Regions from separate parts of the Rhizobium sp. SRI_017 genome, predicted to be linked through region 1. Evidence: predicted binding sites of a transcription regulator. Region 1 holds the regulator's gene; each other region holds the start of a gene.

Region 1 (3,376 bases):
AAGAGCTGACCATGTCCAAATCCACGCGCGCCACCCTGGCGCTCGCCGCCGCTGGTGCGAAATTCGATGTCATCGCCTATGACTATGATCCCGATGCCGACCGCATCGGCATGCAGGCGGCCGAGTCGCTCGGCGTATCGCCGTCGATCGTGCTGAAGACCCTGATGGCCGAGGTCGATGGCAAGCCGGTTTGCGTCGTGCTTCCGTCCGACAGGGAGGTGAGCATGAAAAAGCTCGCCGCTGCCTTCAAGGGCAAGTCGGCCAACATGATGAAGCCGCCGATGGCGGAAAAAGTGACTGGATATGTCGTGGGCGGCATTTCGCCCTTCGGCCAGAAGAAGTCGGTGCCCACCGTGTTCGAGATCGAAGCCATGGCGCACGATCTCGTTTACATGAATGGTGGGCAGCGTGGGCTGCAGGTCAGGCTCGCGCCCGCCGATGCGGTTGCCGCGGCGAAGGCTATCACCGCGGCGATCGTCGCTTGACGGTCTAGCTGGCGCTCTCGGCGGTGCTCGGAGCGTCGGTCTTGGGACCACCCTTGGACACGCCGACCATGGCGGGCCGGAGCACGCGGTCGCCGATCACATAGCCGTCCTGCACCACCTGGATGACGGTGTTGTTCGGCAGGTCGGTATTGGGCACTTCGAACATCGCCTGGTGGAAGTGAGGATCAAACTTCTGGCCGGCTGGCTCGATCTTCTTGACGCCGTGGCGCTCCAGCGCCGAAAGCATGGAACGTTCCGTCATTTCCACCCCCTCGACCAGTGCCATCAGGCCGATCTCGGCGGCAGCGCGCGCTTCGGCCGGCACCGCATCCAGTGCGCGACGAAGATTGTCGGATACCGAAAGCATGTCACGGGCAAAGCCTGCTGCCGCATAGGTCTTGGCGTCCTTGATCTCGCGCTCGGTGCGGCGGCGGAGATTGTCCATCTCGGCGGCGAGCCTGAGATACTTGTCCTTGAGGTCGGCATGTTCGACCTTGAGTATCTCAAAGGGATCAAACGCGGCCTCCGCCTCGGGCGCGGCAACAGGCGTTTCGACAGCGGCCTGCTCGGCTGCCATGGCGTCCTTCACTTCCGTCTCGTAGGCGTTCTTGTTGTCGTCCGTCATCACGGTCTCCGCAACTCATAATCTTCCAGGGATTTGGTGCGGATATCGAGGTTTGGAGCGAAAAAATCAAGGCTTGTCGCGAAGAAACACGCTTCCGCAGGGCAGGGCGCGCATTTCAGGTGCCGTGAAGGTCACCCGGAAAACTTCGACATCAGCTGCGCGGTGTAATCCACCATCGGCACGACGCGCGAATAATTCAGCCGGGTCGGACCGATCACGCCGACGGCGCCGATGATCCGGTTTTCGGCATTGCGGTAGGGTGCCACGATCAGCGACGAGCCGGACATGGAAAAAAGCGTATTCTCCGAGCCGATGAAGATCCTGACGCCCTGGCCGCCTTCCGCAAGGCTGAGGATGTCGGAGAGCGACTCCTTCTTTTCGAGATCGTCGAACAGCAGGCGCAGCCGCTCGATATCTTCGGTGCCCTCGACGCCCTCGAGCAGATTGGCGCGACCGCGAACGATGAGTTGGGCCGAGCGGCCGTCGCCGGCGTCACCCGACCACATGGCGAGGCCGCGCTCGACGAGGTCGCTGGAGAGCTGATCGAGTTCAGCACGGATCGTATCGGTGAGCTTGTCGATCCGGGTGCGGGCCTCGGCAAGCGACAGACCTGACAGATGGGCATTGAGGAAGTTCGCGGCCGCCGTGAGTTGCGATGATGTGATGCCGACCGGCAGCGAGATGATGCGGTTCTCGACTTCATCCAGGCCGCCGACCAGCACGGCAAGCGCCTTTTCCGGCGAGAGCCTGATGAACTCGACATGCTTGACCAGCGTGTCGCTCTTGGCAGTGATGACGAGGCCCGCGCCGCGCGAGACGGAGGACAGCATCTGGCTCGCCTCGTTCCACGCACTTTCGACCGGCATATTGCGGTTGCTGGGCCTCAGCTGCCGTTCGATGTCCAGCCGTTCCTTCTCCGAGAGATCGCCGACCTGCATGAAGGCGTCGACGAAGAACCTGAGGCCGAGCTGTGTCGGCAGCCGCCCGGCGGATGTATGCGGCGAATAGATGAGCCCGAGCTCCTCGAGGTCGCTCATTACATTGCGAATGGAGGCAGGTGACAGCGACATGGGCAGCAGCCGCGACAGCGAGCGTGATCCGAGCGGCTCGCCGCTTGCGAGATAGCTGTCGACGATCCGCCGGAAAATCTCACCAGACCGTTCGTCGAGACCCTTCATACGCGTTACCCACTGATGCATATCTTGGAATATAGGGGTTTGCGGCGCCTTCGCAAAGGAAAATGCTAGCTCCGGCACACGGGAACGCTTGCGGCAACAGAACCGGTTCCATTTCGGTGAGAAAGTCTCTAAGACGCTCGCATATTCATGAAGGAGTTCGAGCATGCGGCCATCGGGGCGGAAGACAGATCAAATGCGCAAGGTGAGCTTCGAGCGGGGCTTCTCCAAGCATGCCGAGGGCTCCTGTCTCGTCCGTTTCGGCGATACCCACGTGCTTTGCACCGCAAGCGTCGAGGAAAAGCCGCCAGCATGGCTGCGCAACTCCGGCAAGGGTTGGGTGACGGCCGAATATGGCATGCTGCCGCGCTCGACCGGCGACCGCATGCGCCGTGAGGCCACGCAGGGCAAGCAGGGCGGACGCACCCAGGAGATCCAGCGCCTGATCGGTCGCTCGCTGCGCGCCGTCGTCAGCCTCGAATCGCTCTCCGAACGCCAGATCACCGTCGATTGCGACGTCATCCAGGCCGATGGCGGTACGCGCACGGCCTCGATCACCGGCGGCTGGATCGCGCTCTATGATTGCCTGAAATGGATGGAAGGCCGCAACATGGTCAAGCTCGACAAGGTTCTGAAGGACCATGTCGCCGCCATTTCCTGCGGCATCTTTGCCAACCAGCCGGTGCTCGACCTCGATTATCTCGAGGATTCCTCTGCCGAAACCGACGCCAATTTCGTGATGACCGGCAAGGGCGGCATCGTCGAAATCCAGGGCACGGCAGAAGGTGCGCCCTTCAGCGAAGAAGAACTGCTGACGCTCATGGGCCTCGCCAAGAAGGGCGTGTCCGAGCTGGTCGAACTGCAGAAGCAGGCGATCGCCTGACGCAACGATGACGAAGCCGCCATCCCAGGTCCTGGAAACCGCGCTCTACGCCGGTGATCTCGACGCCGCCGAGGCCTTCTATGGCGGCGTGTTGGGACTGGAAAAGATCACGCGCGCCGGTATCAGGCATGTCTTCTATCGGTGCGGGCCGGGCGTGCTCTTGATCTTCAACCCTGACGAAACAGAGGCCCACTATAAGGTCGGTCAG
Region 2 (3,376 bases), 400 kb from region 1:
GGAACTCTTCGATCATCGTGTCGAAGGTGCAGGTCTCGCCGCGGTGGCTCCAGAAGACGCCCTCGATGTCGAAGGGCGTGGCGCCGAATTTCTCAGCCACCGCAGGCACCTCGGCCGCGCTGACGAAAAGGAAGCGCGCGGCGGGATCGACGAAGCGGCGGATCAGCCAGGGGCAGGCGATACGGTCGATCTTCGGCCGCGAGCGGGTGACCCAGAGCGTGCCGCCACGCGCCGTATTGCCGGGGATTTTCTCCACCGGCACCATCGGCAGGCCGGCGGCGATCCAGGCCTCGCTGCCGCCCTCGAGGATTTCGGCTGTTGCGCCGGCGAGCCGGAGGAAGGCGGCGACGCCTTCGGAGAGCTTCTTGCCACGCTTGCAGGTCACGACGACGGATGCGTCGGCATAGCTGCCGGCCCAGTGCGCGACATCGTTGAAATCGAGCCGGACCGAGGAGGGGATGATGAAGGGATGGGCCGCGAAATCCTCGTCGTCGCGAACATCGATCAGAACGGGGGATTGCGGGGTGCCGACGAGCTTCGACAGCTTGTCGGCGGAAATGGCGCCAAAATTTGCCACGGCTTTGCTCCAGAATTTGAGATCGGGATGCGAAACTGCAGCTTGGCGCCTCGTGGAGTATTCGCACACTCCATATCCTGATTTGTGTCAAATGACCGCGAGCGTGTCAACGGCGGTGTGCGGCGGCGATTTAGTCTGCTATAGGCGCGCCATGTCTGCATGGCATGCGTCACGTCACGCTTGCGACGGTGGGTGACGGAGCCGCATTCGCACTTGCATCGGCACGCGCCGATGCGGCACAAGCATCCGCATTATCCCGATTTGCATCACCGACATGCGCATCCGGAACACTGGGGCGGGACCGCCTGGATCGATGAGAGAGATGGCATCATTCGATATTCGCAAAGTTGAGCCGGGAGAGGCCGACGCCGTGGCCCATGTGCTGCGCGCGTCCTTCGACGACAGCCTGCCATGGCTTGTCGGACGATACACGCCCGAGCAGGACCGGCAGTTCGTGAAGGAGCATCTCTTTCCGGCATGCGAGATCTGGGGCGCCTTCGCTCCCGACCTGGTCGGTGTGATCGCGCTCCAGCCGAGCTGGGTGGACCAGCTTTACGTCCTGCCGGGACGGCAGGGGGACGGCATCGGCAAGGCGCTTCTCGAGGTCGCGAAGAAGGCCAATACTGAGCTCACGCTCTGGACGTTCCAGCGCAACGCGGCGGCGCGCAGCTTCTACGAACGCAACGGATTCATCGCGCTTGAGGAAACCGACGGGCTGAGGAACGAGGAGCAGGAGCCTGACGTGCTCTATCAATGGACGGCGGATGGCGTGGAGGCCAACCGCACCGCAGAGCGCGGCTGTTGACGGCAGCGTTTTCGCGATTCACCATTCCCGGCAAAATTTTTCCGATCGCAATCCTTGACTCGCGAAATGGGCGAGCCTAGATCAGCGCCGTTAGCACTCAGAGGAGATGAGTGCTAACATCAGTTATTCATCCGGGCCCATTCATCAAGTCCCGGCAATGTCATTTGATCGAGGAAACAGACGATGGCAACCACCAATTTCCGTCCCCTCCATGACCGCGTCGTCGTGCGCCGTGTGGAATCCGAAGAAAAGACAAAGGGCGGCATCATCATCCCCGACACCGCCAAGGAAAAGCCGCAGGAAGGCGAAGTCATCGCCGTCGGCACCGGCACCCGTGACGACAAGGGCGCTCTCGTCGCTCTCGACGTCAAGGCTGGTGATCGCGTCCTGTTCGGCAAGTGGTCGGGCACCGAAGTCAAGCTCAATGGCGAAGACCTTCTGATCATGAAGGAAAGCGACATCATGGGCGTTATCGGCTGATTGGCCGGAACTTTCACCTATTCCAAGACAACCAATGGGCACTGAGCCCGGGAGTTTTCCAAAATGGCTGCAAAAGAAATCAAGTTTGGCCGCACCGCACGCGAAAAGATGCTGCGCGGCGTCGACATCCTCGCTGACGCGGTGAAGGTCACCCTCGGCCCCAAGGGTCGCAACGTCATCATCGACAAGTCCTTCGGCGCGCCGCGCATCACCAAGGACGGCGTTTCGGTCGCCAAGGAAATCGAACTTGACGACAAGTTCGAAAACATGGGCGCCCAGATGGTCCGCGAAGTTGCTTCGAAGACCAACGACATCGCCGGCGACGGCACCACGACCGCAACCGTCCTGGCCCAGGCCATCGTTCGCGAAGGCAACAAGGCCGTTGCTGCCGGCATGAACCCCATGGACCTCAAGCGCGGCATCGACATGGCCGTCAGCGAAGTCGTCAAGGACCTCGCCGCCAAGGCCAAGAAGATCTCGACCTCGGAAGAAGTCGCACAGGTCGGCACGATCTCCGCAAACGGCGACAAGCAGGTCGGTGCTGATATCGCCGAAGCCATGCAGAAGGTCGGCAATGAAGGCGTCATCACGGTTGAAGAAGCCAAGACCGCCGAGACCGAACTCGAAGTCGTCGAAGGCATGCAGTTCGACCGCGGCTACCTCAGCCCTTACTTCGTGACCAACGCCGAAAAGATGATCGCCGACCTCGACGACGTCTACGTTCTGCTCCACGAGAAGAAGCTCTCGAACCTCCAGGCCATGCTGCCGGTGCTCGAAGCTGTCGTGCAGACCTCGCGTCCGCTGCTCATCATCGCTGAAGACGTCGAAGGCGAAGCGCTTGCTACGCTCGTCGTCAACAAGCTCCGCGGCGGCCTCAAGATCGCTGCCGTCAAGGCTCCGGGCTTCGGCGACCGCCGCAAGGCCATGCTCGAAGACATCGCCATCCTGACCGGCGGCACCGTGATCTCCGAAGACATCGGCATCAAGCTCGAAAACGTGACCCTCGACATGCTGGGCCGCGCCAAGAAGGTGTCGATCTCCAAGGAAAACACCACGATCGTCGACGGTGCTGGCTCGAAGGGCGACATCGAAGGCCGCGTTTCGCAGATCAAGGCTCAGATCGAAGAAACCACGTCTGACTACGACCGCGAGAAGCTGCAGGAACGTCTTGCCAAGCTCGCTGGCGGCGTTGCCGTGATCCGCGTCGGCGGTTCGACCGAAGTCGAAGTCAAGGAAAAGAAGGACCGCATCGACGACGCGCTCAACGCGACCCGCGCTGCCGTCCAGGAAGGCATCGTTGCCGGTGGTGGCGTCGCTCTTCTCCGCTCCTCGACCAAGATCACCTCCAAGGGTGAGAACGACGACCAGGAAGCCGGCATCAACATCATCCGCCGCGCGCTGCAGTCGCTGGTTCGCCAGATCGCAGACAATGCTGGTGACGAAGCTTCGATCGTGGTCGGCAAGATCCTCGACAAGAACGAAGACACCTACGGCTACAACGCCCAGACCGGCGA
Region 3 (3,376 bases), on a different contig from region 1:
ATTGAACATGCAGATGGATCGCCGGAACTGCCGGGCAGGACCATCGATGCAATCTCGACCGAAGAATCCGCTCCGAACGCAGGTGCCAACTGATCTTGGCCACTCTGCTTGGTGCAGTATCAGTTGGTCGCTGAAAGAGGAGGTTCGTTTCCGTAAAGGTCGAACCATGGACGAAGGCTGGGCGGACTATCCCATTCTTACGTTCGGCGAGGTTCCAGACATTCAAGTTGAGCTGCTCGATCATCCCGGAACACCGTTCCTTGGCGTCGGTGAAGCATCACAGAACCGACCCCCGCAGCTCTATCCAACTCAATCCACGATGCTTACGACCGCCGCTTGCAGGCCTTGCCTTTTATCCAACCCGGGACCCAGTGAAACGCGGGCTCATTCGCCACTTGCCGCGTCCGAGTGGAGGCTTTTCTATTTGGAAGAGTGGGAAGCAGCCGTTAGGCGCGCAATCACCGACTTCGCATGCCGAGCTTCGATGCCGATCGCACGCAGGATCGCGCCAATGACTGCGTTGCGATCGAGAGAGGATAGCGAAAGAGGCCACGACGCCCGTCCGCGTACTGGCGGATCACCATCGCCTTTGAAATTGCCTTGCCCTTCGAACGCGGCTTCGCGGGCACTTCTCCATATCTTGGTGACATCGAGGATGTCCTTCCGCTCCTCAACGCTCAGATTGCCAATCTTGTCGACACTCTCTTCCATCCACTCAGGTTCGACATGGAGACGCCGTGTTCGAAAGCCCCGACTGGCAGAGAACCATGAAAACGTGATGGCGAGTACAGGGGTCAGTGCAAGTTGAACTCGCCTGACACCTTGCGCCACTCGTTCGGGCCGATAAGGCGACGGTGGGTGTACCTCACGGAATAAAGAGGTCCGTCAAGCTTCTCTTCCCAGAATTCCAGGAATTTGCGCATCTCAGGGAAATCCGGCGCAAGATCGTAGTCCTGCCAGACATAGGTCTGGAGGACGGATTCGAAATCGGGGATACGGTAGAGAATGTGCGCCGTGGTGATGCCATAGCCTGCGAGCTGTAGCTCGAAATCGGACTTGTCCTGCATGCGTCGGTCTCCGTTTCACTCGTTGTAAAGTTGCCGGGATCGGCGCTTTCCGTCAACAAAAAAACATTAAGCGACGGCTCGTATTATCGTTCTTTATCAGGATGTTAGCAGCAAAGTTTGGCGAGTGCTAATTTTTTCCCGCAGGCCTCTTGAAAACGAAAAATGGCAAAACCAGATTTTTGCTGCCGGACGCTGAAGCAGGTCCGGCACCCCGTTCCGGACTGGTCGTCCGGTTCGGACGAGGGGAGTTTCAACATCTTGTTTGTCCAGGAGGAAAACATGAAGTTCCGACCGCTACACGACCGCGTCGTCGTCCGCCGGATCGAGTCCGACGAGAAGACCAAGGGCGGCATCATCATTCCCGACACCGCCAAGGAAAAGCCGCAGGAAGGCGAAGTCGTCGCCGTCGGCCCCGGCACCCGCGATGAACAGGGCCAGGTCGTGGCGCTTGACGTCAAGACGGGGGATCGCGTCCTGTTCGGCAAATGGTCCGGCACCGAAATCAAGGTCGACGGCGAAGACCTGCTGATCATGAAGGAGAGCGACATTCTCGGCGTGATCGAGCTGCAGGCGGAAGCCCGCAAGGCCGCTTGATTATCCACAACCAGTCATAACCTGCTGCCTATGAAGGAGTGAACCATGGCTGCAAAAGAAGTCAAATTTCACACGGACGCCCGCGAGAAGATGCTACGCGGCGTCGATATTCTCGCCAATGCGGTGAAGGTGACGCTAGGGCCGAAGGGCCGCAACGTCGTCATCGACAAATCGTTCGGCGCGCCGCGCATCACCAAGGACGGTGTCTCTGTCGCCAAGGAAATCGAACTCGAAGACAAGTTCGAGAATATGGGTGCGCAGATGCTGCGCGAGGTCGCCTCGAAGACCAACGATCTTGCTGGAGACGGCACCACGACGGCGACCGTTCTCGCCCAGGCGATCGTCAAGGAAGGAGCCAAGGCGGTCGCGTCCGGGATGAACCCGATGGACCTCAAGCGCGGTATCGACATCGCTGTCGATGCCGTCGTCAAGGAGCTCAAGGCCAACGCGCGGAAAATTTCCAAGAACGAGGAGATCGCGCAGGTAGGGACCATCTCGGCCAATGGCGACGCGGAGATCGGCCGCTTCCTCGCCGAAGCCATGGAGAAAGTCGGCAACGAGGGCGTCATCACAGTCGAGGAAGCCAAGACTGCCGACACCGAGCTCGAAGTCGTCGAGGGTATGCAGTTCGACCGTGGTTATCTCAGCCCGTACTTCGTGACCAACCAGGACAAGATGCGGGTCGAACTCGAAGACCCCTATATCCTGATCCACGAGAAGAAGCTCGCCAACCTCCAGGCGATGCTGCCCGTTCTCGAGGCGGTTGTTCAGTCCGGCAAGCCACTCCTGATCATTGCCGAGGACGTCGAAGGCGAGGCGCTTGCCACGCTCGTGGTCAACAAGCTCCGCGGCGGCCTCAAGGTCGCGGCCGTCAAGGCTCCGGGCTTCGGCGACCGCCGCAAGGCCATGCTCGAAGATATTGCCATCCTGACCGGTGGCACCGTCATCTCCGAGGACCTCGGCATCAAGCTCGAGAACGTGACGCTGCAAATGCTGGGTCGGGCCAAGAAGGTCGCGATCGACAAGGACAACACCACTGTGATTGACGGAGCTGGCTCGAAGGCCGAGATCGAAGGACGCACGACGCAAATCCGCGCCCAGATCGAGGAGACGACCTCCGACTACGACCGTGAGAAGCTGCAGGAACGTCTTGCCAAGCTGGCGGGCGGCGTCGCGGTCATCCGCGTCGGCGGCTCCACCGAGGTCGAGGTCAAGGAGAAGAAGGATCGCGTCGACGATGCGCTGCATGCGACCCGTGCGGCAGTGGAGGAAGGCGTCCTGCCCGGCGGCGGCGTCGCGCTCCTTCGGGCTGTGAACGCGCTGGACAAGGTCGACACCGCCAACCCCGATCAGCGCGTTGGAGTCGACATCGTTCGTCGGGCGATCGAAGCGCCTGTCCGTCAAATCGCCGAAAACGCGGGTGCCGAGGGCTCCGTCATCGTCGGCAAGCTGCGCGAGAAGACCGCGTTCTCCTGGGGCTGGAACGCCCAGACCAACGAATTCGGCGATCTCTATGCACAGGGCGTGATCGACCCGGCGAAGGTCGTGCGCACCGCGCTTCAGGACGCCGCTTCCGTAGCAGGCCTGCTGGTGACGACCGAAGCGATGATCGCCGAGAAGCCAAAGAAGGACAAGACTCCGGCAATGCCCGCCGGCGCGGATATGGACTTCTAACATTCGAATCGGAGGCACGCTCTGCACGGGCGTGCCTCTGA
Region 4 (3,376 bases), on a different contig from region 1:
CAACCTTGACCGGATCGACGATGCCCATGGTGATCATGTCGCCATATTCGGAGGTCTGGGCGTTGTAGCCGAAATTCTCCTCATTCTTCTCGAGGATGCGGCCGACGACGATCGAGGCTTCGTCACCTGCATTTTCTGCGATCTGGCGAACCAAGGACTGGAGCGCACGGCGAACGATATTGATGCCGGCTTCCTGGTCGTCGTTCTCACCCTTGACGGTAATCTTGGTCGAGGAGCGCAGCAGGGCCACGCCGCCACCGGCGACAATGCCCTCTTCAACCGCCGCGCGTGTTGCGTTCAGCGCGTCGTCGATACGGTCCTTCTTTTCCTTGACTTCGACTTCGGTCGAACCGCCGACGCGGATCACGGCAACGCCGCCGGCAAGCTTGGCCAGACGTTCCTGCAGCTTTTCCTTGTCGTAGTCGGACGTGGTCTCTTCGATCTGCGCCTTGATCTGGGTGACGCGGCCTTCGATGTCCGACTTGGCGCCAGCGCCATCGACAACCGTCGTGTTTTCCTTGGTGATCGACACCTTCTTGACGCGGCCCAGCATGTCGATGGTCACGTTTTCGAGCTTGATGCCGATGTCTTCGGAGATCACGGTGCCGCCGGTCAGGATGGCCAGATCCTCGAGCATCGCCTTGCGGCGATCACCGAAGCCCGGCGCCTTGACGGCAGCGATCTTGAGGCCGCCGCGGAGCTTGTTGACGACGAGCGTCGCAAGCGCTTCGCCTTCCACATCTTCGGAGATGATCAGCAGGGGCTTGCCTGTCTGGACCACGGCTTCCAGGATCGGCAGCATGGCCTGGAGGTTGGAAAGCTTCTTCTCGTGCAGCAGGACATAGGCGTCCTCCAGCTCGGCCACCATCTTCTCGGCGTTGGTGACGAAATAGGGCGAGAGGTAGCCGCGGTCGAACTGCATGCCTTCGACGACTTCGAGTTCGGTCTCGGCGGTCTTGGCTTCCTCGACCGTGATGACACCTTCGTTGCCGACCTTCTGCATCGCTTCGGCGATGTAGGCGCCGATTTCCTTCTCGCCATTGGCGGAGATGGTGCCGACCTGGGCGATTTCTTCAGACGTGTTGATCTTCTTGGCCTTGGCCAGAAGGTCCTTGACGACGGCCGTCACGGCTAGGTCGATGCCGCGCTTGAGGTCCATCGGGTTCATGCCGGCGGCAACGGCCTTGTTGCCTTCGCGGATGATCGACGCGGCGAGAACCGTCGCGGTGGTGGTGCCGTCGCCGGCAATGTCGTTGGTCTTGGACGCGACTTCGCGGACCATCTGGGCGCCCATATTCTCGAACTTGTCGTCAAGTTCGATTTCCTTGGCGACCGAGACGCCGTCCTTGGTGATGCGCGGCGCGCCGTAGGACTTGTCGATGATGACGTTGCGGCCCTTGGGACCGAGCGTGACCTTCACCGCGTCATTGAGAATGTCGACGCCGCGCAGCATCTTTTCGCGGGCCGTACGGCCGAATTTGATTTCTTTGGCAGCCATGATGAAAACTCCCGAGCAAATTGCTCATTGGCTAGTATGGGTGGATGAACGATCAGGCGATGACGCCCATGATGTCGCTTTCCTTCATGATCAGAAGGTCTTCGCCATTGAGCTTGACTTCGGTGCCCGACCACTTGCCGAACAGGATCCGGTCGCCGGCCTTGACGTCGAGAGCGACCAGCGCGCCATTGTCGTCACGAATGCCGGTGCCGACGGCGACGACTTCGCCTTCCTGCGGCTTTTCCTTGGCGGTGTCGGGGATGATGATGCCGCCCTTGGTCTTGGCTTCGGCTTCGATGCGCCGGATCACGACACGATCGTGCAACGGCCGGAAATTGATATCCGTCATTCTAAATATCCTCAATGAAATGGGCTTTTGGCGCCTCTACGGGCCAATTTCACTGTCTTAGCACTCTCTGTGTGGGAGTGCTAGCACAATAAATTTTGAGTGAGTCGGATGGACCCGTCGAGCAATCAATCGCCGGAGAAGTCTGGCGGCAGACTGCCCGATTTGAACAGAATCACAGGGTCATCATAGATCTCGGCGTCGGCATCATGAGATTGCTCGAAGGCCACGATGCCGGCCCGGCTTTCCGAAAGACGTTTCGCGAGGTCGACCGCGATTTCGGCCGTTTTGCTCATCCTGGGCTGATCGGGGACGAGCGACCGCCCGCGTTGCTGAAAGCCGATCGTAATGAATGATTTGGTCATGTCTGATATCTCTTGCTATCGGGCAATGTCGGCCAAGGCGGTCATTGGCGAAAGTCGCTCCTGCGCGGGCGGTCTTGTGTCGAGGCTAGGCTGACATCACTGCGGCCTTGCCGCGCCCACATGTTGCGCTTCCTTGAGGAGCCGCTTTGATCTGAGATCAAAGGTCTTGCGTTCCCGCTCCACCTGCTCGCGGCGCGTGATTTCCGCTGCCACATGGTTGGTGGCGTTTTGCCGGCGCTGCCTTGGTGTTTCCGGTATCGGTTTTGCCATTGCATCAAGCCGCCATCGTCAGCATCTGGGGAATGGCGTGGTCTGCGCCCGGCGAATCATCGCTGGGGCTGAAGGCGGGAAAACCCAGCATGATGCGTCGTACAATCGTGGTTCGACCGCTGATGCGCCGCATGCGGGGCTGTCGGGTCGGCCGCGCCTCCGAGGCTGGCGCTCCACCTTCATTTTCCCATGCCTTGATATCGGCAAGTTCACGGGCCTGTACCCGCTCCGACATGTCCTGATGGAGATGATGGAACAGTTCAAATCTCAACGCCATTTCCGTCGAAATGCCCTGCTGAAAGCAGCCGATGAGAAATCGCGATGCGGCGAGTCTCGCCACAAGGGAGGCTTCGCCAGGTCCGTCGTAAAGGCCGGCATTATCGAGAACACGCCTGAGCATGTTCAAATCATCGGGTGCAAAATGCTGCTGGATCGTGGAAGACAAGATGTCCTCCTTTGTCGGGGCTAGGGCTCAATGGCCGCCCTTTCGCGATGGCGCCCTGATAAATGGCCATCGACGAGTCACCTTGCTCTTTAATCGGCGGCCGCACAACAAAATAGCGAGCCATCGAGCAAGTGCGTGCTAGGGTGTCCGCCTGCCGACGCGACGCCGCAGGAGCGGCTCGCGCCTCCAGGCACAAGGATACCCAAATGAGCAATAATGACGGGCTGTTCGACCTCAAGGAGATCGAAGCGATTACCTGCGAGTTACGCATGCTCTGCCATGAGCTTGCGGAACGGCTCCATGCCAGTGATCCGTCTGCGGCCCTGGAATTCGCTGAGAATCTCAAGTCGCGCAAAATCTCGGCCGAAACGTTTGTCGAGTTGTTCCGCGAGAACATAATCGAACGTCTCAATCCGCCGGCAAAGATCAGAACCGTTTTGATCGAGAGCACG

What was found. Region 1 encodes HrcA, which represses chaperone genes, less so after heat shock. Its sites were predicted from a motif close to GTTAGCACTCNCNNNNNGNGAGTGCTAAC; they were not measured.
Region 2: a site for HrcA is predicted at 1,472-1,500, ahead of groES (co-chaperone GroES). Genes of this name have one in related genera too.
Region 3: a site for HrcA is predicted at 1,171-1,199, ahead of groES (co-chaperone GroES). Genes of this name have one in related genera too.
Region 4: a site for HrcA is predicted at 1,904-1,932, ahead of groES (co-chaperone GroES). Genes of this name have one in related genera too.

The regions. Positions count from the first base shown of each region.
Region 1 is NZ_JBYCZP010000001.1:795,253-798,628, reverse strand. Features, by position in the region: gene AC2YI2_RS04010 (arsenate reductase) at 1-9, shown strand, start outside; gene ybaK (Cys-tRNA(Pro) deacylase) at 12-485, shown strand; gene grpE (nucleotide exchange factor GrpE) at 490-1,110, opposite strand; gene hrcA (heat-inducible transcriptional repressor HrcA) at 1,242-2,288, opposite strand; gene rph (ribonuclease PH) at 2,452-3,168, shown strand; gene AC2YI2_RS03985 (VOC family protein) at 3,176-3,376, shown strand, end outside.
Region 2 is NZ_JBYCZP010000001.1:398,015-401,390, reverse strand. Features, by position in the region: gene AC2YI2_RS01975 (chromate resistance protein ChrB domain-containing protein) at 1-577, opposite strand, end outside; partial or broken gene AC2YI2_RS01970 (EamA family transporter) at 770-859, shown strand; gene AC2YI2_RS01965 (GNAT family N-acetyltransferase) at 900-1,382, shown strand; gene groES (co-chaperone GroES) at 1,566-1,862, shown strand; gene groL (chaperonin GroEL) at 1,926-3,376, shown strand, end outside.
Region 3 is NZ_JBYCZP010000007.1:68,062-71,437, reverse strand. Features, by position in the region: gene AC2YI2_RS16855 (transglutaminase-like domain-containing protein) at 1-93, shown strand, start outside; gene AC2YI2_RS16850 (hypothetical protein) at 421-711, opposite strand; gene AC2YI2_RS16845 (usg protein) at 795-1,067, opposite strand; gene groES (co-chaperone GroES) at 1,347-1,661, shown strand; gene groL (chaperonin GroEL) at 1,707-3,335, shown strand.
Region 4 is NZ_JBYCZP010000012.1:170,057-173,432, reverse strand. Features, by position in the region: gene groL (chaperonin GroEL) at 1-1,498, opposite strand, end outside; gene groES (co-chaperone GroES) at 1,551-1,847, opposite strand; gene AC2YI2_RS24095 (hypothetical protein) at 1,973-2,209, opposite strand; gene AC2YI2_RS24090 (hypothetical protein) at 2,484-2,924, opposite strand; gene AC2YI2_RS24085 (hypothetical protein) at 3,131-3,376, shown strand, end outside.